DNA from 4 places in the Kluyvera huaxiensis genome. Region 1 is predicted to be linked to each of the others. Evidence: predicted binding sites of a transcription regulator. Region 1 holds the regulator's gene; each other region holds the start of a gene.
What was found. The regulator CRP, encoded in region 1, controls carbon source genes, mostly activating them, when cyclic AMP is high. The targets are predictions, from matches to a motif close to ATGTGANNNNNNTCACAT.
Positions count from the first base shown of each region.

Region 2: the regulator CRP is predicted to act here: its motif matches at 3,533-3,550, upstream of idnO (gluconate 5-dehydrogenase).
Region 3: the regulator CRP is predicted to act here: its motif matches at 2,255-2,272, upstream of ABOC97_RS03115 (YfcZ/YiiS family protein).
Region 4: the regulator CRP is predicted to act here: its motif matches at 3,739-3,756, upstream of hpt (hypoxanthine phosphoribosyltransferase).

Region 1 covers NZ_JBEFLV010000023.1:46,997-52,280, reverse strand. Annotated here, with positions in the region: gene ABOC97_RS19985 (phosphoribulokinase) at 1-537, shown strand, start outside; gene ABOC97_RS19980 (OsmC family protein) at 549-953, opposite strand; gene crp (cAMP-activated global transcriptional regulator CRP) at 1,257-1,889, shown strand; gene ABOC97_RS19970 (YccS/YhfK family putative transporter) at 1,944-4,019, shown strand; gene argD (bifunctional acetylornithine/succinyldiaminopimelate transaminase) at 4,012-5,229, opposite strand.
Region 2 covers NZ_JBEFLV010000007.1:181,913-187,196, reverse strand. Annotated here, with positions in the region: gene ABOC97_RS09840 (RidA family protein) at 1-310, shown strand, start outside; gene ABOC97_RS09835 (MurR/RpiR family transcriptional regulator) at 340-1,203, opposite strand; gene ABOC97_RS09830 (YgdI/YgdR family lipoprotein) at 1,399-1,635, shown strand; gene ABOC97_RS09825 (YhcH/YjgK/YiaL family protein) at 1,684-2,151, opposite strand; gene ABOC97_RS09820 (gluconokinase) at 2,148-2,678, opposite strand; gene idnO (gluconate 5-dehydrogenase) at 2,693-3,457, opposite strand; gene ABOC97_RS09810 (LacI family DNA-binding transcriptional regulator) at 3,714-4,706, shown strand; gene ABOC97_RS09805 (2-hydroxyacid dehydrogenase) at 4,904-5,284, shown strand, end outside.
Region 3 covers NZ_JBEFLV010000002.1:199,473-204,756, forward strand. Annotated here, with positions in the region: gene mlaA (phospholipid-binding lipoprotein MlaA) at 1-643, shown strand, start outside; gene fadL (long-chain fatty acid transporter FadL) at 707-2,005, opposite strand; gene ABOC97_RS03115 (YfcZ/YiiS family protein) at 2,378-2,662, shown strand; gene fadI (acetyl-CoA C-acyltransferase FadI) at 2,847-4,157, shown strand; gene fadJ (fatty acid oxidation complex subunit alpha FadJ) at 4,157-5,284, shown strand, end outside.
Region 4 covers NZ_JBEFLV010000007.1:73,901-79,184, forward strand. Annotated here, with positions in the region: gene ABOC97_RS09355 (PTS sugar transporter subunit IIA) at 1-405, opposite strand, end outside; gene ABOC97_RS09360 (ABC transporter permease) at 517-1,287, opposite strand; gene ABOC97_RS09365 (ABC transporter ATP-binding protein) at 1,284-2,210, opposite strand; gene can (carbonate dehydratase) at 2,312-2,974, shown strand; gene hpt (hypoxanthine phosphoribosyltransferase) at 3,074-3,610, opposite strand; gene ABOC97_RS09380 (glucose/quinate/shikimate family membrane-bound PQQ-dependent dehydrogenase) at 3,815-5,284, shown strand, end outside.

The sequences.
Region 1 (5,284 bases):
GTGCCGGGGACATTTACCCCGTGGCAGCCGCTGCCGGAACCGACCGATGTGCTGTTTTATGAAGGGCTGCACGGCGGCGTCGTCACGCCGCAGCACGACGTCGCGCGCCATGTCGATCTGCTGGTGGGCGTAGTGCCTATCGTTAACCTAGAGTGGATCCAGAAAATGATCCGTGACACCAGCGAGCGCGGCCATTCCCGCGAGGCGGTGATGGACTCCGTCGTGCGCTCAATGGAAGATTACATCAACTTCATTACGCCGCAGTTTTCTCGCACCCATATCAACTTCCAGCGCGTACCCACGGTAGACACCTCAAACCCGTTCGCCGCGAAAAGTATTCCGTCGCTTGATGAGAGTTTTGTGGTGATTCATTTCCGCAATCTGGAAGGGATCGATTACCCATGGCTATTAGCCATGCTGCAGGGGTCATTCATCTCACATATGAACACGCTGGTGGTGCCCGGCGGGAAGATGGTGCTGGCGATGGAACTCATCATGACGCCGCTGGTGCAGCGTCTGATGGAAGGTCGAAATTAACGTCGAGGGGATTACCCCTCGATAACTTCGTAAGAGTGGGTGATATTGACCGCTTTCTCCAGCATCAGCGCCACGGAGCAGTACTTCTCGGCAGAGAGATCGACCGCACGCGATACCGCCGCGTCTTTGAGCTCTTTGCCAGTCACGATGAAGTGCAGATTGATATGGGTAAACAGGCGCGGAGCCTCTTCACGGCGTTCGGAAGTCAGCTTCACTTCACAGTCGGTCACGTTGTAGCGACCTTTTTGCAAAATAGAAACCACGTCAATGGCGCTACAGCCACCCGCGGCCATCAGCACCACTTCCATAGGGCTTGGCGCTTTATCACCAGAATTGCCGTCCATCAGAATTTGGTGTCCTGAAGCAGACTCACCGAGGAAGGTTAACCCCTCAACCCATTTCACACGTGCTTGCATAATTTTTAACTCCCAGGTTGCAATTTTCTTCTCAGATTACGCGCACATAACAATTCTCGCAACGGAAGGCGATCCCCGTCATGCTGAAGCGAGACACCAGGAGACACGCGGCTAAAGCTATGCTAAAACAGTCGGGATGCTACGGTAATACATAAACGTACTGCATGTATGCAGAGGACATCACATTACAGGCTGCGGCGCTATTCGACAGCCGACTTCCCAGGTAACGGGAAGGATACTATTGCAACCAGTGGCTGCAAGGTTTTGCCGCTGGGAAGAGCTTATAACAGAGGATAACCGCGCATGGTGCTTGGCAAACCGCAAACAGACCCGACTCTCGAATGGTTCTTGTCTCATTGCCATATTCATAAGTACCCATCGAAGAGCACGCTGATTCACCAGGGTGAAAAGGCAGAGACGCTGTATTACATCGTAAAAGGCTCAGTGGCTGTACTCATCAAGGATGAAGAAGGCAAAGAGATGATCCTCTCTTACCTCAACCAGGGCGATTTCATCGGTGAGTTAGGCCTGTTTGAAGAAGGCCAGGAACGCAGCGCATGGGTAAGAGCAAAAACCGCTTGTGAAGTTGCTGAAATCTCTTATAAAAAATTCCGTCAGCTGATTCAGGTTAACCCAGACATCCTGATGCGCCTGTCTTCGCAAATGGCACGTCGTCTGCAGATTACTTCTGAAAAAGTGGGTAACCTGGCATTCCTGGATGTGACCGGGCGTATCGCTCAGACTCTGCTGAATCTGGCCAAACAGCCTGACGCCATGACCCACCCAGACGGTATGCAGATCAAGATTACCCGTCAGGAAATCGGTCAGATCGTCGGTTGTTCCCGCGAAACCGTGGGCCGTATTCTGAAAATGCTGGAAGATCAAAACCTGATCTCCGCACACGGCAAGACCATTGTCGTTTACGGTACCCGCTGATCCCGCTAAAACGGCATATTGTCTAAACAATATGCCGTTTTTACTTATCCCCTTATGTGGCGCAGGCTGATTTACCATCCGGAAGTCAACTATGCACTGCGGCAAACGCTGGTGTTATGTTTGCCGGTTGCCATCGGCCTGATTCTCGGCCACCTTCAGCAAGGCCTCCTGTTTTCACTGGTTCCCGCCTGCTGCAATATCGCCGGTCTTGATACACCGCATAAACGTTTTTTTAAACGTCTGACTATCGGTGGCTGCCTGTTTGCCGGATGCAGTCTTGCCGTACAGTTGCTGTTGGAGCATGAAATCCCGCTGCCGTTAATACTGACCGGGCTTGCGCTGATTCTCGGCGTGACGGCGGAGATCAGCGCGCTGCACGGGCGTCTGCTGCCGGCATCGCTTATTGCCTCTATTTTCACCCTCAGCCTCGCCGGCAATATGCCTATCTGGCAGCCGTTGCTGCTCTACGCTCTGGGTACACTGTGGTTCGGTTTATTCAACTGGTGGTGGTTCTGGATGTGGCGGGAACAGCCGCTGCGCGAATCGCTAAGTCTGCTCTATCGTCAACTTGCCGACTATTGTGAAGCAAAGTACAGCCTGTTGACCCAGCATACCGATCCCAGCACCGCGCTGCCCCCGCTGTTAAACCGTCAGCAGAAGGTGGTGGATTTAATCTCCCAGTGCTACCAGCAGCTGCATATGCTGGCGGCCAATCAGCACAACGATTACAAGCGTCTGCTGCGGGCGTTTCAGGTTGGGCTGGATTTACAAGAGCACATTTCCGTTAGCCTGCATCAACCGGAAGAGGTGCAAAAACTGGTTGAACGTAGCCACGCCGAAGCCGTGATCCGCTGGAACGCCCAGACCGTCGCCGCCCGCCTGCGCGTACTGGCAGACGATATTCTCTACCATCGCTACCCCAGCCGCTTCACGATGGAAAAGCAGATTGGCGCGCTGGAAAAAATTGCCCACCAGCACCCGGATAACCCCGTTGGCCAATTCTGCGCCTGGCACTTTAGCCGCATCGCCAAAGTGCTGCGCGCGCAGCGCCCGCTGTATCCACGCAATCTGATGGCTGACAAAGAGCGCCGACTGCCATTTTTCCCGGCGCTGAAAAGCTATCTGTCGCTGAAATCCCCGGCGCTGCGTAACGCCGCGCGGCTAAGCGTGATGCTGAGTATTGCCAGCCTGATGGGCACAGCCCTGCATTTACCCAAGCCGTACTGGATCCTGATGACGGTACTGCTGGTGACGCAAAACGGCTATGGGGCAACTCGGGTACGTATCTTCCACCGAGCGGCGGGAACCCTGGCAGGCCTGGTGATCGCCGCCTTCGCCCTGCACTTCCATACGCCGCAGGGGCTGGCACTCTCCGGGATGCTGCTTATCACGCTTGGCAGCTATCTGATTATTCGCCGCAACTACGGCTGGGCGACGGTCGGGTTCACCGTCACCGCGGTATACACGCTGCAAATACTAACGCTCAACGGCGAGCAATTTATCGTTGCCCGCTTTATCGACACCATCATCGGCTGCCTGATTGCCTTCGGCGGCATGCTCTGGCTGTGGCCCCAGTGGCAAAGCGGCCAGCTACGGCAGAACGCTCAGGCCGCGCTGGAGGCCGATCAGGAAGCTATCCGCCTGATTTTAAGCCCCGATCCGCAGGCACCTAAACTGGCGTATCTGCGTATGCGCGTAAACCAGGCGCATAACACGCTGTTTAACACCCTCAATCAGGCGATGCAGGAACCGGGCTTTAACTCGCGCTATCTGGAAGATATGAAGCTGTGGGTCACCCACAGTCAGTTTATCGTCGAACATATCAACGCCATGACCACGCTGGCGCGCGAGCATGAGATGCTGACGCCTAATCTGGCGCAACAGTATCTGGAGTCGAGTGAAATTGCGCTCCAGCGCTGTCAGCAGCGTCTGGAATACGATGAAGCGGGAAGCAGCGGTGAGGTCAACATTATGGAGTCGCCGGATGCACTGTCCCATGGGCCATTGAGCACCATGGAACAGCATCTCCAGCGTATTCTGGGGCATCTGAACACCATGCACACCATCTCTTCGGTGGCCTGGCGACAGAGACCACGGCAAGGCGGCTGGTTAAAACGACGGACTAGCTAACGATCTTCGCCACGGCCTGGGCGAAACGCTGCATACCTTCGTCAATATCCACCTCTTCCACCACCAGCGACGGTGCAAAACGCATCACATCTGGGCCTGCATTCAGCACCATCACGCCAACGTCTGCCGCCGCGTAGAGGAAATCACGCGCCCGGCCTTTGTACTTCGCATTCAGCTCAGCGCCAATCAGCAAGCCCATACCGCGTACATCGCTGAAGACGTCGTACTTCGCGTTAATCTGCTGCAGGTGCTGCACGAAGCGTTCGCGTTTCGCGTTCACACCGTTCAGCACTTCCGGAGTGTTGATGATATCGAATGCCGCACCGGCCACCGCACAGGCCAGCGGGTTACCGCCATAGGTTGAACCGTGGGAACCGACGTGGAATGCGCTGGCGATATCCTCGGTCGTTAGCATCGCGCTCACCGGGAAACCGCCGCCCAGCGCTTTGGCGCTGGTCAGAATGTCCGGCGTCACGCCATAGTGCATATAGGCAAACAGTGAACCGGTACGGCCCATCCCACTCTGCACTTCATCAAATACCAGCAGCGCCTGATGTTTATCACACAGCGCACGCAGGCCCTGGAGGAATTCCGGCGTTGCCGCCAGCACGCCGCCTTCGCCCTGAATCGGCTCCACCACGATGGCGCAGGTGTGATCGTCCATCACCGCTTCGACCGCATGCAGATCGTTAAACGGGACGTGGATAATATCAGCCGGTTTTGGGCCAAAACCGTCGGAATATTTCGGCTGACCGCCCACGGAGACGGTAAACAACGAACGCCCGTGGAAAGCATTGTGGAAGGCAATAATCTTGGTTTTGTAAGGGCTATGACGGGTTGAAGCGTAGTAACGTGCCAGCTTGAAAGCGGTTTCGTTTGCTTCGGTGCCCGAGTTCATAAACACCACGCGCTCAGCGAAGGTAGCATCCACCAGCTTTTGGCCCAGGCGTAGCGCAGGCTCGTTGGTAAACACGTTGCTGGTATGCCACAGCATTTCACCCTGGCTTTTCAACGCCTCAACCAGCGCTGGGTGGCAGTGGCCCAGCGCCGTCACCGCAATACCACCCGCAAAATCGACGTACTCTTTGCCTTGCTGATCCCACACGCGGCTGCCTTTGCCCTTCACCGGAATAAATTCCGCCGGTGCATAGATTGGCAAAATGACCTGATCGAAGGTCGCGCGGGTAATTGCAGGTTGTTTGGTTACCATGTCATGCCCTTTTTCAAACGATGCAGCAATGATTGTGAAATTATATCCATAAAAT
Region 2 (5,284 bases), on a different contig from region 1:
TTGGCTGTATGTTTCCGGGCAAACGCCGATGAAAGACGGTGAGGTGGTTGAAGGCGGTATTATTGAACAGTCACGTCTGGCGATTCAAAACTGCGTCGATATTATGCTGGATGCGGGTTATACGCTGGCTGATGTGGTGCACGTTAAGGTCTACCTGACCGATGCGCGTTACTTCCAGTCGTTCAACAAAGTGTTCCGCGAGTTCTTTGCCGACCATCCGCCGGCCCGCGTTTGCTGCGTGGCGGATCTGGTGGTGGACTGTAAGGTCGAGGTTGATTTGACCTGTTACAACGCGGAGCGCGCGAAGTAACAGGAGCGAGCCTGGGTGAGGGGAAACCGCTAATCTCCCAGCGGTTGCCGGTCAATCCCGCCGCGATGGCTATCCAGCGCCAGCTTGATTCGGCGCAGACGGTTTTTAGTCTGCGTCTTATTCACCATCGCCAGTTCCGTTGCCAGCACGTCTACCATGGCCAGCATTGCGTAACGCGAGGTGCTCGGCTTAAAGATATAATCGTTTTCACGCACGACAAGCGGTAGCACCACATCGGCATTGTTTGCCAGCGGCGTATCGGTGGGAGTAATCGCAATCACTTTCGCACCGTACTGGCGGGCAATCGCTGCGCTTTCCACCACTTCTTGCGTATAGCCGCCGAGCGATAGCGCGAGTACCACGTCATTGGATGCTACCGATGAACACATCATGCGAACCAGCAAGCCATCGCTTTGGCTCACCACCGGCAACCCTAAGCGGAACAGGCGGAACTGAACTTCCTGCGCGCAGATCGTCGATCCACCACCCATCCCGATAGCAAGGATCTGCCGCGCACCGCTAAGCCATTCGACGGCGCTTTTCAGCGCCTGTGGGTTCAGCGCCCTGCGATTGATCTCCAGCACGTTGATGATCGTTTCGTAGATCCCCTGAACACCCTCGAGATCAGGTACATCGAGAATAAAGCGCTGTCCTACCGCCAGCGACTGCGCCAGCTTGACCTTCAGCTCACGCACGTCTTTGCAGCCAATGGCCCGTGCGAATCGGGTGATTGACGCCTGGCTGGTTTGGGTCAGACGCGCCATTTCGGCGATGGGTAACGTGGTCGCGGCCTGAACGTCGTCGAGAATAAACTGCGCGATGCGTTTCTCGGTGGCGGTCAGTTCGACAAATCGGTCGGTAATGCAGGAAATGATGTCGATGGAAACGGACATGGTAAGCCCCTGAAAATAAATAGCCGGTACTTTGTACCATAGAAACCAGGCGCTGTGGGAAACGGTCATCCGCATTGTTGGGATCGCGCTCAAGGATCAACGCTTCGGAGTGTTCTGGTTTCGCTCACGTTTTTTAGCCACTAACCTAAAATGGTTAGAGTGATAACGAATTTAGCTGAAAAGCAGGAGGGAAACATGACCAACTATAAGCGATTGACCGTAGCGATTCTTACCGCGGGTGCACTCTTTACCGTGGCCGGGTGTTCTTCCAACCAGACGTTAAAAACCACCGATGGCAAAACGATTGTGACCGACGGTAAACCTCAGGTGGATGAGGACACCGGCCTGGTATCGTACAAAAATGCCGAAACCGGGAAAACCGAGCAGATTAACCGCGATCAGGTTAAGGAAATGAACGAGCTCGATAATTAAACACTGATGTGGCCCCGTAGTAAGCCGTACGGGGCCTGCGCATTACGCTTAAAGCAGTGCGCTATCGATTTTGACGATAATCTTACGCAGCGGTGCTCCCGCACCCAGGCTCGCCATCGGGCGGTGAAGTTCGCCTGGGAACAGAATCGCAATCTCTTCGGGATGCAGGTGAATCAGCGTTTCGCTGCTGATTTGGGTACAAAAACTGATATCGTGCGCATCGTTAAACGCACCGTCGGCGATAATTTCCAGTCCTTTGTTACCCGCGCCAATGATCTCCTCACCCGCCAGCACGATATGAATATCAATGTACTGCCGATGATATTCCGGACGCTGTTCGCCAAGCGGTTTAGTTTCGCCTTCGACAACGTTAAAGAACAGGTTATCCCCTTCAACGATGTATTTTCCCGGCGGCAGCGAGTGCGGCTCCTGCTGGATAACGGCGCGCAGCGCTTTACGGATGACGGCGGGATAAAACGCGTTTTTTTCAGCGCGAGTCAGAGTATCGATAATCATGCCGGAACTCCCTGTGCGGGTTGATGGGCTAAAAGGGTTAACGAGCGGGCGACAATGCTGGAAACATCGGTTGAGACATCGACCGGTTGAATATCCGGCTCGCTGGCGTCCGGCACTTCGAGTGCCGCAAACTGGCTACGCAGCAGCGCTTCCGGCATAAAGTGGCCTTTACGCGCCTGCATACGCTGCAAAATGCAGTCGTAATCGCCGGTCAGCCACAGAAAACGTAAACGTGGATTACCTTCGCGCAGCTGGTCGCGATAGCGTTTTTTCAGCGCCGAGCAAACCAGTACGCCGGACTCATTTTTTTGCCCGAGGCTGAAAATAACGTCGCCAATTCGCTCCAGCCACGGCTGGCGATCGCTGTCTTCCAGCGGTTGTCCGGAAGCCATCTTGATGATGTTTTGGCGCGGGTGCAGATCGTCACCGTCAATAAATTTTGCCCCTAGCGCCTGCGATAGCGCCAGTCCAACGGTGGTTTTTCCGGTACCGGAAACGCCCATTAAAATAATGCATTGCCCTGCCATGAGTTGCTCCTTACTCACACCGCAACCAGCATGCCGCCGTCAACAAACAGCAAATGCCCGTTAACAAAATCGGAGGCTTTCGACGATAAGAAGACCGCCGCGCCAACCAGCTCCTGCGGATCGCCCCAGCGCGCTGCCGGAGTGCGTTTGCACAGCCAGTCGGTAAAGGCTTTATCGTCAACCAGCGCCTGGGTCATCGCCGTTTTGAAATAGCCGGGGGCAATGCCGTTAACCTGAATATTGTGTCGTGCCAGCTCCACGCACATACCGCGTGTCAGCATTTTGACCGCGCCTTTGGCGGCGGCGTAAGGGGTGATGGTGTCGCGTCCCAGCTCGCTTTGCATCGAACAGATATTGACGATTTTCCCGGACTGGCGGGTCATCATGCGTTTGGCGACGGCCTGCGAGACGAGAAATACGGCGGTCTGATTCACGGCAATGACATCGTTCCACTCTTTGACCGGAAACTCGGTGAAAGGATGGCGGCGCTGAATCCCGGCGTTGTTAAACAGCACATCGATAGCGCCAATGTTCTCTTCAATCTGCGCGATAGCCGCTTCGACGGAGTCCGGGTCGGTGACGTTAAAGACCGCGGTATGGGCGGTGGCGCCTTCATCACGTAATTTCATCGCCGCCTGTTCTGCACGCTCGGCGGAGATATCGTTAATGATGATTTCCGCACCGTATTGCGCCAGCCCCTGCGCCATCACGTAGCCGATACCCTGGCCTGAACCGGTAATTAAAATACGTTTGCCCTGTAAGCTGAATAAATTGTTCATCGCTGTTTCCTGTATCACGGACTGAATACGCCCTGGGAAGATGCCGTCTATCTCACGGTTTTTACTGCGGTGAAACTGTGATGAAGATCACTCCCAACTATGTTACAAAAAGGGGTTACAGCATGTGTGATCCAGGGGCGGAAATCGTCGGGGAAACCGCGCTGCATGCGGCTTCCTGCCTGCGTTAGCGCATTCTCTTTTCGGGCGTCAGCAGGCATAATAGCCGGACAGTATTCGGCCATGACGGACAGGGTTAATGAAAGCACAACGGATAACGTTAGATGATATCGCCACGCTCGCGGGCGTAACCAAAATGACCGTCAGCCGTTATCTGCGCACGCCGGAAAAGGTGAAACCGGAAACGGCGGAAAGGATTGCCAGCGTGATTGCCGAAGTGGGCTATCAGCCCGATGCCGATAATCCCGCCATCAGCAGTAATATTGCGCCACGCATTGGCGTACTGATTCCCTCCTTTAATAACCAAATTTTTGCCGATGTACTGGCAGGCATTGAATCCGTGACGACTGCACACGGTTATCAAACGCTGGTAGTGAATTATGATTACGACAGCCAGCGCGAAGAGGAACAAATTGCCACCGTACTGGCGATGAACGTTAAGGCACTGCTATTAACTGAATCGGTGCATACGCTACGCGCGGATAAATACCTGAAGGCGGCGAAAATACCGATTGCCGAAGTGATGGGGTTATCCGATAACGCCGGTCGTATTAACGTCGGTTTTGATAATTACCGTGCCGGATTCGATATGACCAATATGCTGCTGGCCAGCGGCAAAACGCAGATTATCTATTTTGGTTCAATGTCGGATATCCGCGATGAGCAGCGCTATGCGGGCTACTGCAAAGCGATGGAAGAGGCCGGTTTGACGGTTGGGCGGATTGCGCCGAACAAAGTCTCTTCGGTCTCGATTGGCACCGGGATGATGACGCTGGCGCGACAGATGTATAAAGAGATGGATGCCATTTTGTGTACGAACGACGATCTGGCGGTTGGAGTGTTACAGGAGTGTCTCGCTTCGGGTATCACGGTACCGCAGGAAATGGCGATTGCGGGCTTCCATGGGCTGGAGATTGGGCAGATAGTTAACCCGCGCCTGGCCAGCGTACTGACGCCGCGCTTTGAAATGGGTAAAGTCGCTACCGAGATTTTAATTAAGAAAATAAAAGGTTTACCGACTATCGAGAAAGTCGACCTGCACTATCGCCTGTCGATGGGTGAAACCATCTAACGACGCCCCTCCTGATGACTCGTGTTACGTGATTGTTGTCATCCAGCCCGCGCCAGCACGGGCTTTTGCCTTAGCGATCACGCCATCCGTAACACGGATTTCTAACACGATCCAGCGTGATGCAGATCGCAAAACAACGCAGTGAAAAACCGTTTGATAGGCGTAACGAATCTACGAACTCTCAAACAGGTAAAACGATGAATACTGCAAACCCGAATACTGTGTTGTTGATTGCTCCGGTGGTTGACGGCTTGCTGGATAAACTCTCTTCCGCCTTCCAGGTCTATCGTCTGTATGAACAGGCTGACCCGCAGGCGTTCTTACGCCAGATTGGCGGCGACGTTCAGGCGGTGGTGACCCGCGGCGATATTGGCGTGACCCGTTCGGTGCTTGAACAACTGCCGAATGTGGGCCTGGTAGCGGTGTTTGGCGTGGGTACCGACGCGGTCGATCTCGACTACACCCGTGCGCATCAGATTGCCGTAACCATCACCTCCGGCGTGCTCACCAATGATGTGGCCGACCTCGCAATGGGGCTGCTGCTCTCCGGCGCGCGTCAGCTCTGTCAGGGCGACAAG
Region 3 (5,284 bases), on a different contig from region 1:
CATGTACAGCTTCAACTTCAACGTGTTGGATCCGTATGTCCTTCGTCCAGTAGCGGTAGCATGGCGTGATTATGTTCCACAGCCTGCGCGAAATGGCCTTGGCAACTTTACCAGCAACCTGGAAGAGCCGGCCATTATGGTGAACTCCTTCCTGCAGGGGGATCCGTACCAGGGGATGGTCCACTTTACGCGTTTCTTCCTGAATACCGTTATTGGGATGGGCGGCTTTATTGATGTTGCAGGTATGGCTAACCCGAAACTGCAGCGCGTTCAGCCACACCGTTTTGGCAGCACGCTGGGGCATTATGGCGTGGGCTATGGGCCATATGTGCAACTGCCGTTTTACGGCAGCTTCACTCTGCGTGAAGATGTTGGCGACATGGCAGATACCACCTATCCGGTGCTCTCCTGGCTGACCTGGCCAATGTCGATTGGTAAATGGGTGGTTGAAGGTGTTGAAACCCGCGCCCAGTTGCTTGACTCTGATGGCCTGCTGCGTCAGTCTGCCGATCCGTACATTATGGTGCGTGAAGCCTACTTCCAGCAGCATGACTTTATTGCTAATGGCGGTAAGCTGAAACCGGAAGTAAACCCGAACGCGCAGGCGATTGAGGGCGATCTGAAGGACATCGATTCAGAATAAGCCATCAGCGGCAATAAAAAAGGGTGAACATAATGTTCACCCTTTTTTTATGTCAGCAGACTATCAGAAGCGATAGTTGAAGTTAGAACCAAACAGCCAGGCTTTACCTTCAGACTTGAAGGTGTAGTTGCCTTCCTGCACAGTGACGGTCTGGCCATGCATGTAAGAGGCGCCAAAGTCGATAGAGGCATCTTCGTTAAACGCATAGGTGGTACCGGCGCTCAGCCAGAAACGGTCCTGGTCTGGGATAGAGATAGAGCGATGGTTTGCGGGAACCGGGCTATCATCGAACGCAATACCGGTACGGAAGGTCCAGTTTTTGTCGTAGTAATAGGTGGTACCCAACGCGATACGGTAAGCGTCTTTAAAGCTCTCGTCTTTATAGAACAGCTCCTGGCCGTTTGAACCGGTCGCTTTCAGCTCCTGGAACTGGCTCCAGCTGGTATAGGCGATGCTATAGTGGATAGCCCACTGTGGATCGACCTTGTTATAACCGGAGATTTCCCACATTTCAGGCAGGTTCAGGGTCAGAGAACCGCCGATGGTGCGGCCATCGGTGCCGTAAGGCACTTCTGCGGGAAGTCTTCCGTTGTAGCGGCTTGAGATGTTGCTTTTATAATCGCCATCGAAGTCAATTTTTACTTCTGAGCGATAGGTCAGACCCCAACGGTTATTTTTATCCAGCTCATACAAAATACCCGCATTCCAGCCGTAACCCCATTCATCACCTTTCAAATGAGCGATTTGAGTGTCCGGTCCGGTGACTCCAGAGCCAGGCAGTCGGCTCAGAGAGAGGCTCGTATCACCTGCATAACGCTCAATTTTGGCTTTTGCGTACACGGCATCAAAACCGAGGCCGAAGCTCCAGTTACTGCTGAGTCGGTATGCGCCGCTCAGGTTGAGGTTCGCAGTTTGCAGGTCAGTTTTACCGCCGTACATGCCGGCCGCGTAGCTATTATTAAACTCGGTTGCCAGACCGTAGTTGGAGGTGATGGAAGCCCCCCAGCCAAACTGCTCGTTAATTGGCATCACGAAGTGGACGTTTGGCACCCAGGCGGTTGGCGCGATATTGTCAGCGTCGGTGCTTTTGCCGGTAGCCGGAGATTTACCGGTAATATTCACATCCGGATCAATGAACACGGCACCGATAGAGAATTCCGGGCGGTCGAACATTGTAATCAACGCCGGGTTACGGCTGGCATTACCCGCATCATCTGCGATAGCACCTTCGCCAGAATAGGCGCGGCCCAGACCAGAGGACGAGAATTCATTCAGTTGGAAACCTGCTGACCAGGCTTGGGTAGAAACAAGTGCCACTGCAACAGCAAGAGCAGACTTCGTGAAACGGGTTTTTTGGCTCATGACCATAACCTCATTGAGTTATTTTTATACAAACAATGTTACATGTAGTAACAGAAGCGCGAAGTGTAGGGGCTGGACTACAACTTAGAAATCAGACCAGTGACGAGAGTATAGGTCTGACCAGATGGGATGTTGCAATATTGTTTATTAATATTTTCAAAGATGTTGTTTGAAACGAGATCTGGTTGGCAAAATTGCGGGTCTGGTCATGGGTAACCAAACGCTGAATTTGTTTTAGATCATTTTTAATTGTGATTTCGGTCACTTATCCGATTTCATCTCATTAACGACTGGAGAGGGACCGCGGGCGGGCGTAAAATAGGCACATAGTTTATCTGGCACCTTGGGTGCACAAAACAGAGGAAATCTGCAATGAGTAAATGTAGTGCTGATGAAACCCCAGTTTGCTGCTGCATGGATGTTGGTACCATCATGGACAATACCGACTGCACCGCATCCTATAGCCGCGTATTCGCTAACCGTGCACAAGCAGAAGAAACTCTGGCTGCGCTGACTGAAAAAGCACGCGGCGTTGAGTCTGAACCATGCCAAATCACCTCTACCTTTAAAGAAGTGGAAGGTGGCGTACAGCTGGACATCGACTTCGTTTTCGCCTGTGAAGCTGAAACCCTGATCTTCCAGCTGGGTCTGCGTTAATCGCATTCTGACTCACTGCTCTTAATAACGCCCCTGCTGCTGATGCCGCAGGGGCGTTTTCTTTTGTGCTCAATGTGTTTTAGCTCCCAATTTTTCTTCTCTTCGATTGGCTAAGTGTAAAAAATTAGTTAAGAATGTTATCAGGTCAGACCACTTGGTCGATTTCCGATAACAGGGGAGAGTTATGAGTCAGGCGCTACCGCTAATCACCCGTCAGGGCGATCGCATTGCTATTGTGAGTGGGTTACGCACCCCGTTTGCCCGTCAGGCGACCGCTTTTCATGGCGTTCCCGCCGTGGATCTCGGGAAGATGGTGGTGGGTGAAATGCTGGCGCGTAGTGAAATTTCCCCGGACGTGATTGAGCAACTGGTCTTTGGTCAGGTGGTACAAATGCCGGCTGCGCCAAATATTGCCCGTGAAATTGTTCTCGGCACCGGTATGAACGTGCACACCGATGCCTATAGCGTGAGCCGCGCCTGCGCAACCAGTTTCCAGGCGGTAGCGAACGTCGCGGAAAGTTTAATGGCCGGGACAATCCGTGCGGGCATCGCCGGTGGTGCCGATTCGTCTTCCGTTCTGCCGATTGGCGTCAGTAAAGCTCTGGCGCGCACCCTGGTAGATGCCAATAAAGCTCGCACGCTTGGGCAGAAGCTCAAACTCTTTTCTCGCTTACGTTTGCGCGACCTGATGCCAGTGCCACCAGCGGTTGCCGAATATTCGACCGGCCTGCGGATGGGCGATACCGCCGAACAGATGGCGAAAACCTATGGCATTACCCGTGAACAACAAGATGCGTTGGCTAACCGCTCGCATCAGCTGGCGGCACAGGCCTGGGCGGCGGGAAAACTTAATGATGAAGTGATGACTGCCTACTCTCCGCCGTACCGTAATCCTCTGGAGCAGGACAATAACATTCGCGCCAATTCGACGCTTGCCGACTATGCCAAGCTGCGCCCGGCATTTGATCGCCAGCATGGCACGGTGACGGCGGCGAACAGCACCCCCTTAACCGATGGCGCTGCGGCGGTGATCCTGATGACCGAATCCCGCGCCAAAGAGCTTGGGCTCACGCCGCTGGGCTATCTGCGCAGCTACGCGTTTACCGCCATTGATGTCTGGCAGGACATGCTGTTGGGACCGGCCTGGTCGACGCCGCTGGCGCTGGAGCGTGCGGGGCTGAGCTTCGCTGACCTGACGCTTATTGATATGCATGAAGCCTTCGCAGCCCAGACGCTCGCGAATATTCAGTGTCTGGCGAGCGAGAAATTCGCCCGTGAGGTGCTGGGGCGCAGCCATGCCACCGGCGAGGTGGATGAAAGTAAATTTAACGTGCTGGGCGGCTCGATTGCCTATGGTCATCCATTTGCTGCTACCGGCGCGCGCATGATCACCCAGACGCTCAACGAACTGCGCCGTCGCGGCGGTGGTTTCGGGCTGGTCACCGCCTGTGCGGCGGGTGGACTCGGTGCTGCGATGGTTCTGGAGGCTGAATAATGGACATGAAATCTGCATTCACACTCACCGTACGCCCTGATAATGTCGCCGTGGTCGCGATTGATGTACCCGATGAAAAGATGAATACCCTGAAGGCCGAATTTGGCGCTCAGGTACGGGCAATTCTCAAACAAATCCGTGAGAATAAAGCTTTGCTGGGCGTGGTGATTATCTCAGCTAAACCCGACAATTTTATTGCCGGGGCCGATATCAACATGATTGGCCGATGCAAAAGTGCCCTGGAGGCCGAAGCGCTAGCACGTCAGGGGCAGCAGGTGATGGCTGAAATCGCCAGCTTATCAATCCCTGTAGTGGCGGCAATTCACGGCGCTTGCCTTGGCGGAGGATTGGAATTGGCGTTGGCCTGTCATGCCCGTATTTGTTCCGACGATGGGCGTACAGTTCTGGGGCTACCGGAAGTTCAGCTTGGCCTGTTACCTGGCTCTGGGGGAACTCAGCGATTACCGCGGCTGGTGGGCGTAAGCACCGCGCTGGATATGATCCTGACCGGCAAGCAACTCCGTGCTCGGCAGGCACTCAAAGCTGGTCTGGTTGATGAAGTGGTACCGCACTCAATCTTGCTGGAGGCGGCCGCTGAATGTGCGCGCAAGCCCCAGCATGAACATCGTCGTTTGCCGATTCGGGAACGCATTCTTGCCGGTCCGCTGGGACGAAACCTGCTGTTCAGTATGGCGGGTAAAAAAACGGCGCAAAAAACCCAGGGTAACTACCCGGCAACCGATAAAATTTTGCAGGTGATCGAAACGGGCCTCGCGCACGGGGCCTCCAGTGGATACGAGGCGGAGGCGCGTGCCTTCGGTGAACTGGCGATGACGCCGCAATCGCAGGCGTTGCGTAATATTTTCTTTGCCAGTACCGAACTGAAAAAAGATCCTGGCGCCAGCGTCGAGGCTGGCCCGCTGCGATCTGTGGGGATCCTGGGTGGCGGTCTGATGGGCGGTGGTATTGCCTATGTCACGGCGGTGAAAGGAAAGCTGCCGGTGCGAATTAAAGATATTAACGCGAATGGCATTAACCATGCGCTGAAATACAGCTGGGATCAGCTGGAACAAAAAGTCCGTCGTCGTCATATGAAGGCTGCTGAGCGTGATAGCCAGCTGGCGCTG
Region 4 (5,284 bases), on a different contig from region 1:
AGGATTTTTCTGCTGCTGATGCCACAGGCTAGTCACCCCGGGCGTTCCCAGCTCAACGATACGCTGGCGAAAATCGCTGCTGCTCATTGACTCGCGCACGGGAATCATTTGCTCAAGCAATGAATAATGGATACCGGCGATCACTTCACAGCCGCTGTGTTTATGGCTCATCAGCGATGCCACACGATACGGCGCGGCGCCTGCGCTGTCAGTAAGAAAGATAACACCGTCGCCAGAATCGGTCTGGTGTAGCGCTTCACACATCATGCGACTGAGCATATTGGCGCTCAGTCCACGCCAATAATTTACCGCTCGACATTGCGGTAGCGGACCATATTTTTTTTCCAGACGATCCAGCAGTTCCTGTGCGCGATCGTCATGGCAGGAAATCACCCAACCCAACATAGCTTGCCTCCTTAGCAGGCAAGTAGTTTAGCGAAGCAATCGATATATTGGGGTGATGACTGTCAAAAAACGCATCCCGGCAGGTGTTAACTGCCGGGAATAACAGCGTAATTAGCTACGCAGACCGCGTCCGCGCTGGATGAGATACCAGCAAAGCAGGTAGAAGGCAGCAATAAACACCACCAGCACGCCGAAGGTTGTTACCAGCGGCACATCGTTAATGCCGAGGAAACCGTAGCGGAAGCCGCTAATCATGTAGACGATCGGGTTCAGGTGCGACAGCGCCTGCCAGAACGGAGGCAGCAAAGTCAGAGAATAGAACACCCCGCCAAGGTAAGTCAGCGGCGTTAGCACGAAGGTCGGGATCAGACTAATGTCGTCAAAGGTTTTGGCAAATACCGCATTCAACAACCCAGCCAGCGAGAACAGCACCGCGGTCAGTATCAGCGTGAGCGCCACAAAGACCCATGAGTGCACCTGGAATGGCACGAAGAACAGCGAAATCGCAGTCACCAGCACGCCCACGCACAGACCGCGCGCCACACCGCCGCCAACAAACCCGGCAATGATGACGTGCGTCGGCACCGGCGCCACCAGCAGCTCTTCGATGTTGCGCTGGAACTTGGCGCTGAAGAACGACGAGGCGACGTTAGCATAGGCGTTGGTGATAACCGCCATCATGATTAGGCCCGGCACGATAAACTGCATGTAGCTAAAACCATGCATTTCACCAATCCGCGAGCCAATCAGGTTGCCGAAGATAATAAAGTACAGCGTCATGGTGATGACGGGTGGCACCAGCGTCTGTACCCATATACGCATAAAGCGGTGGATCTCTTTCGCCCAGATGCTTTTCAGCGCGACCCAATAAAGCTGCATCATGCGTCATCTCCTTGTTTTTCATGAACCAACGAAACAAACAGCTCTTCCAGACGGTTCGCTTTGTTACGCATACTCAGCACCTGAACGCCCTGCGCACTGAGCTGGGCGAAGACGCTATTAATCCCCTGCTCGCGCAGCACTTCAACTTCCAGCGTCGAGGTATCGACCAGACTGTACTGGTAGCCTTCCAGCTTCGGCAGCGGGCTTTTTGGTGCCAGGTCGAGGATAAAGGTCTCTGACTTCAGTTTGGAAAGCAGGTTTTTCATCGAGGTGTTTTCCACCAACTCACCGCGCTGGATAATGCCGATATTGCGGCACAGCATTTCTGCCTCTTCCAGATAGTGCGTGGTGAGGATAATAGTGGTGCCTTTATCGTTGAGATCCTTGAGGAACCCCCACATTGAGCGACGCAGTTCGATATCTACGCCCGCCGTGGGCTCATCAAGAATCAGCAGTTTTGGCTCGTGCATCAGCGCACGGGCAATCATCAGACGACGCTTCATCCCACCGGAAAGCATCCGTGCACGTTCGTTGCGTTTTTCCCACAAATCGAGCTGCTTGAGGTACTTTTCGCTGCGAATCATCGCTTCTTTATATTCTACGCCGTAGTAGCCCGCCTGGTTCACCACGATTTGCTGCACGGTTTCAAATGGGTTGAAGTTAAATTCTTGCGGCACCAGCCCCAGCTGGCGTTTCGCATTGACCACGTCCTTTTGCAGGTCGTAGCCAAAGACGCTAACGCGCCCGGATGTCTTATTCACCAGCGAACTGATAATGCCGATGGTGGTCGATTTCCCCGCGCCATTCGGCCCCAGAAGCGCGTAAAAATCGCCGGCTTCAACTTTTAAATCTATCCCACGCAACGCCTTAACGCCGCCGGGATAGGTCTTTGTCAGTTGCTCTAATTCCAGTGCAATGGTCATAGATTTTCGCTTACCTTACATTCTGATACTTGATATTTGGTTTTAATAAATCAGGAGTTGCCCTATATTAGCCCAACGCAATTTACTTGGTTACAGCCTCCATGAACGACATAGATACACTCATCAGCAATAACGCACTATGGTCAAAAATGCTGGTAGAAGAGGATCCCGGTTTTTTTGAGAAACTGTCGCAAGCGCAAAAACCGCGCTTTTTATGGATTGGGTGTTCTGACAGCCGCGTTCCTGCCGAACGTTTGACCGGACTCGAACCTGGCGAACTGTTTGTTCACCGTAATGTGGCCAACCTGGTGATTCACACCGATCTCAACTGCCTTTCCGTGGTGCAGTATGCCGTTGATGTGCTGGAAGTTGAACACATTATTATCTGTGGTCACTACGGCTGCGGCGGCGTTCAGGCGGCGATAGAAAATCCAGAATTAGGGCTTATCGACAACTGGCTGCTGCACATCCGCGATATCTGGTTCAAACATAGCTCATTGCTTGGCGAGATGCCGCCGGAACGTCGCCTTGATACGCTGTGCGAACTGAACGTGATGGAACAGGTGTATAACCTCGGCCATTCCACGATTATGCAATCGGCATGGAAGCGCGGTCAGAAGGTGATGATTCACGGTTGGGCTTACGGCATTCACGATGGCCTGCTGCGCGATCTTGATGTTACCGCCACTAGCCGCGAAACCCTGGAACAGCGTTACCGCCATGGGATTTCCAACCTCAAGTTAAAGCACATCAATCACAAATAGACCGCTTATGCCGGGTGGCGGCGATAACGCCTTACCCGGCCTACGAATCTGCATCCATAGGCCCGATAAGCGAAGCGCCCTCAGGCACTTCATGCAAAATTACTCGTCCAGCATCACCACTTTGCCCACGTAAGGCAGATGGCGATAACGCTGCGCGTAGTCGATACCGTAACCGACCACGAACTCGTCAGGGATGGAGAAGCCGATAAACTCAACCGGCACTTCTACTTCGCGGCGGGACGGTTTATCCAGCAACGTACAGATAGCCAGAGACTTCGGTTCACGCAGCCCCAGAATTTCACGCACTTTCGACAGGGTATTACCTGAATCGATAATGTCTTCAACGATCAGCACGTCTTTGCCACGAATATCTTCGTCGAGATCTTTGAGGATTTTCACGTCGCGGGTGGTGGACATACCGCTGCCATAGCTGGATGCCGTCATAAAATCGACTTCGTGCGGAACCTGTACTTCGCGGCACAGATCAGCCATGAACATGAACGAACCGCGCAGCAGGCCCACTAACACCATTTCGCTGCCGCTATCTTGATAGCGCTCGTTAATCAGACGACCCAATTCGGCGATACGCGCTTTGATCTCCGCTTCCGGGATCATCACTTCAACAGTATGTTTCATTTAACTAACCACATGATTTTAAATGTAAATCACTCAACCCGTTAACCCAGAGCCAGCAGATTGATCAGCAAGCGGGAAAGTATACCAGCAAAACGGATCGGGCGGCTAATTGGATAATAAAGCTCATTTTGTGATTTCGATCACACTTGTTAAATCCTATAATGAAATGAAAGCAATAATTAACAAACGAATGGACACCTTTCTATGGCAGAAACAAAATCTCAACAATCACGGTTACTCGTGAGGCTAACGGCCCTCTTCGCCGCATTCTGCGGGCTGTATTTGTTAATCGGCGGCATATGGCTGGTCGCCATCGGCGGCTCCTGGTACTACCCGATCGCCGGTCTGGTGATGCTGGGCATTACCGCCATGCTGTGGCGGGCAAAGCGTTCAGCGCTGTGGCTCTATGCCATACTGCTGGTCGCCACCATGGTCTGGGGCGTTTGGGAAGTCGGCTTCGACTTCTGGGCGCTGACGCCGCGCAGCGATGTGCTGGTTATCTTTGGCGTGTGGCTGATTTTGCCATTCGTCTGGCATCGTCTGGTGGTGCCTTCCAGCGGCGCGGTAGCCGCTCTGCTGGTTGCCCTGCTGATTAGCGCCGGGATCCTCACCTGGGCGGGCTTCAACGACCCACAGGAGGTCAACGGTACGCTGAGCGCCGATGCCACACCTGCCGAGCCTATCTCGCAGGTTGCCGATCAGGATTGGCCGGCTTATGGGCGCAATCAGGAAGGCCAGCGTTTCTCCCCGCTCAAGCAAATCAACGCGGATAACGTGCACAACCTGAAGGAAGCGTGGGTGTTCCGCACCGGCGACCTGAAGCAGCCTAACGATCCGGGTGAAATCACCAATGAAGTAACGCCGATTAAAATCGGCAACATGCTGTATCTGTGTACCGCCCACCAGCGCGTGTTTGCACTGGATGCAGCAACCGGTAAAGAGAAGTGGCACTTCGACCCGCAGCTGGGCACCGACCCAAGCTTCCAGCACGTGACCTGTCGCGGCGTTTCATACCATGAAGCCACTGCCGATAACGCTTCACCGGATGTGGTGGCCGACTGTCCGCGTCGCATCATCCTGCCGGTGAACGACGGTCGTATCTTTGCGCTCAACGCCGATACCGGTAAGCTGTGCGAGTCCTTTGCTAACAAAGGCATCCTCAATCTGCAGACCAACATGCCGGTGACTACGCCGGGGATGTACGAACCGACTTCACCGCCTATCGTCACCGATAAAGTGATTGTGATTGCCGGTGCTGTCACCGATAACTTCTCAACCCGCGAGCCTTCAGGCGTGATTCGTGGTTTTGACATCAACAGCGGCAAGCTGCTGTGGGCCTTCGATCCAGGTGCCAAAGACCCGAACGTCATCCCGGATGACGAACACCATTACACGCTCAACTCGCCAAACTCGTGGGCGCCAGCCGCCTATGATGCGAAGCTGGACCTGGTTTATCTGCCTATGGGCGTGACCACGCCGGATATCTGGGGCGGAAACCGTACTCCAGAGCAGGAACGCTACGCGAGCTCGATTGTGGCACTGAATGCGACCACCGGTAAGCTGGCCTGGAGCTATCAAACCGTACACCACGACCTGTGGGATATGGATATGCCGTCTCAGCCAACGCTTGCGGATATTACGGTTAACGGCAAAAAAGTCCCGGTCGTCTATGCA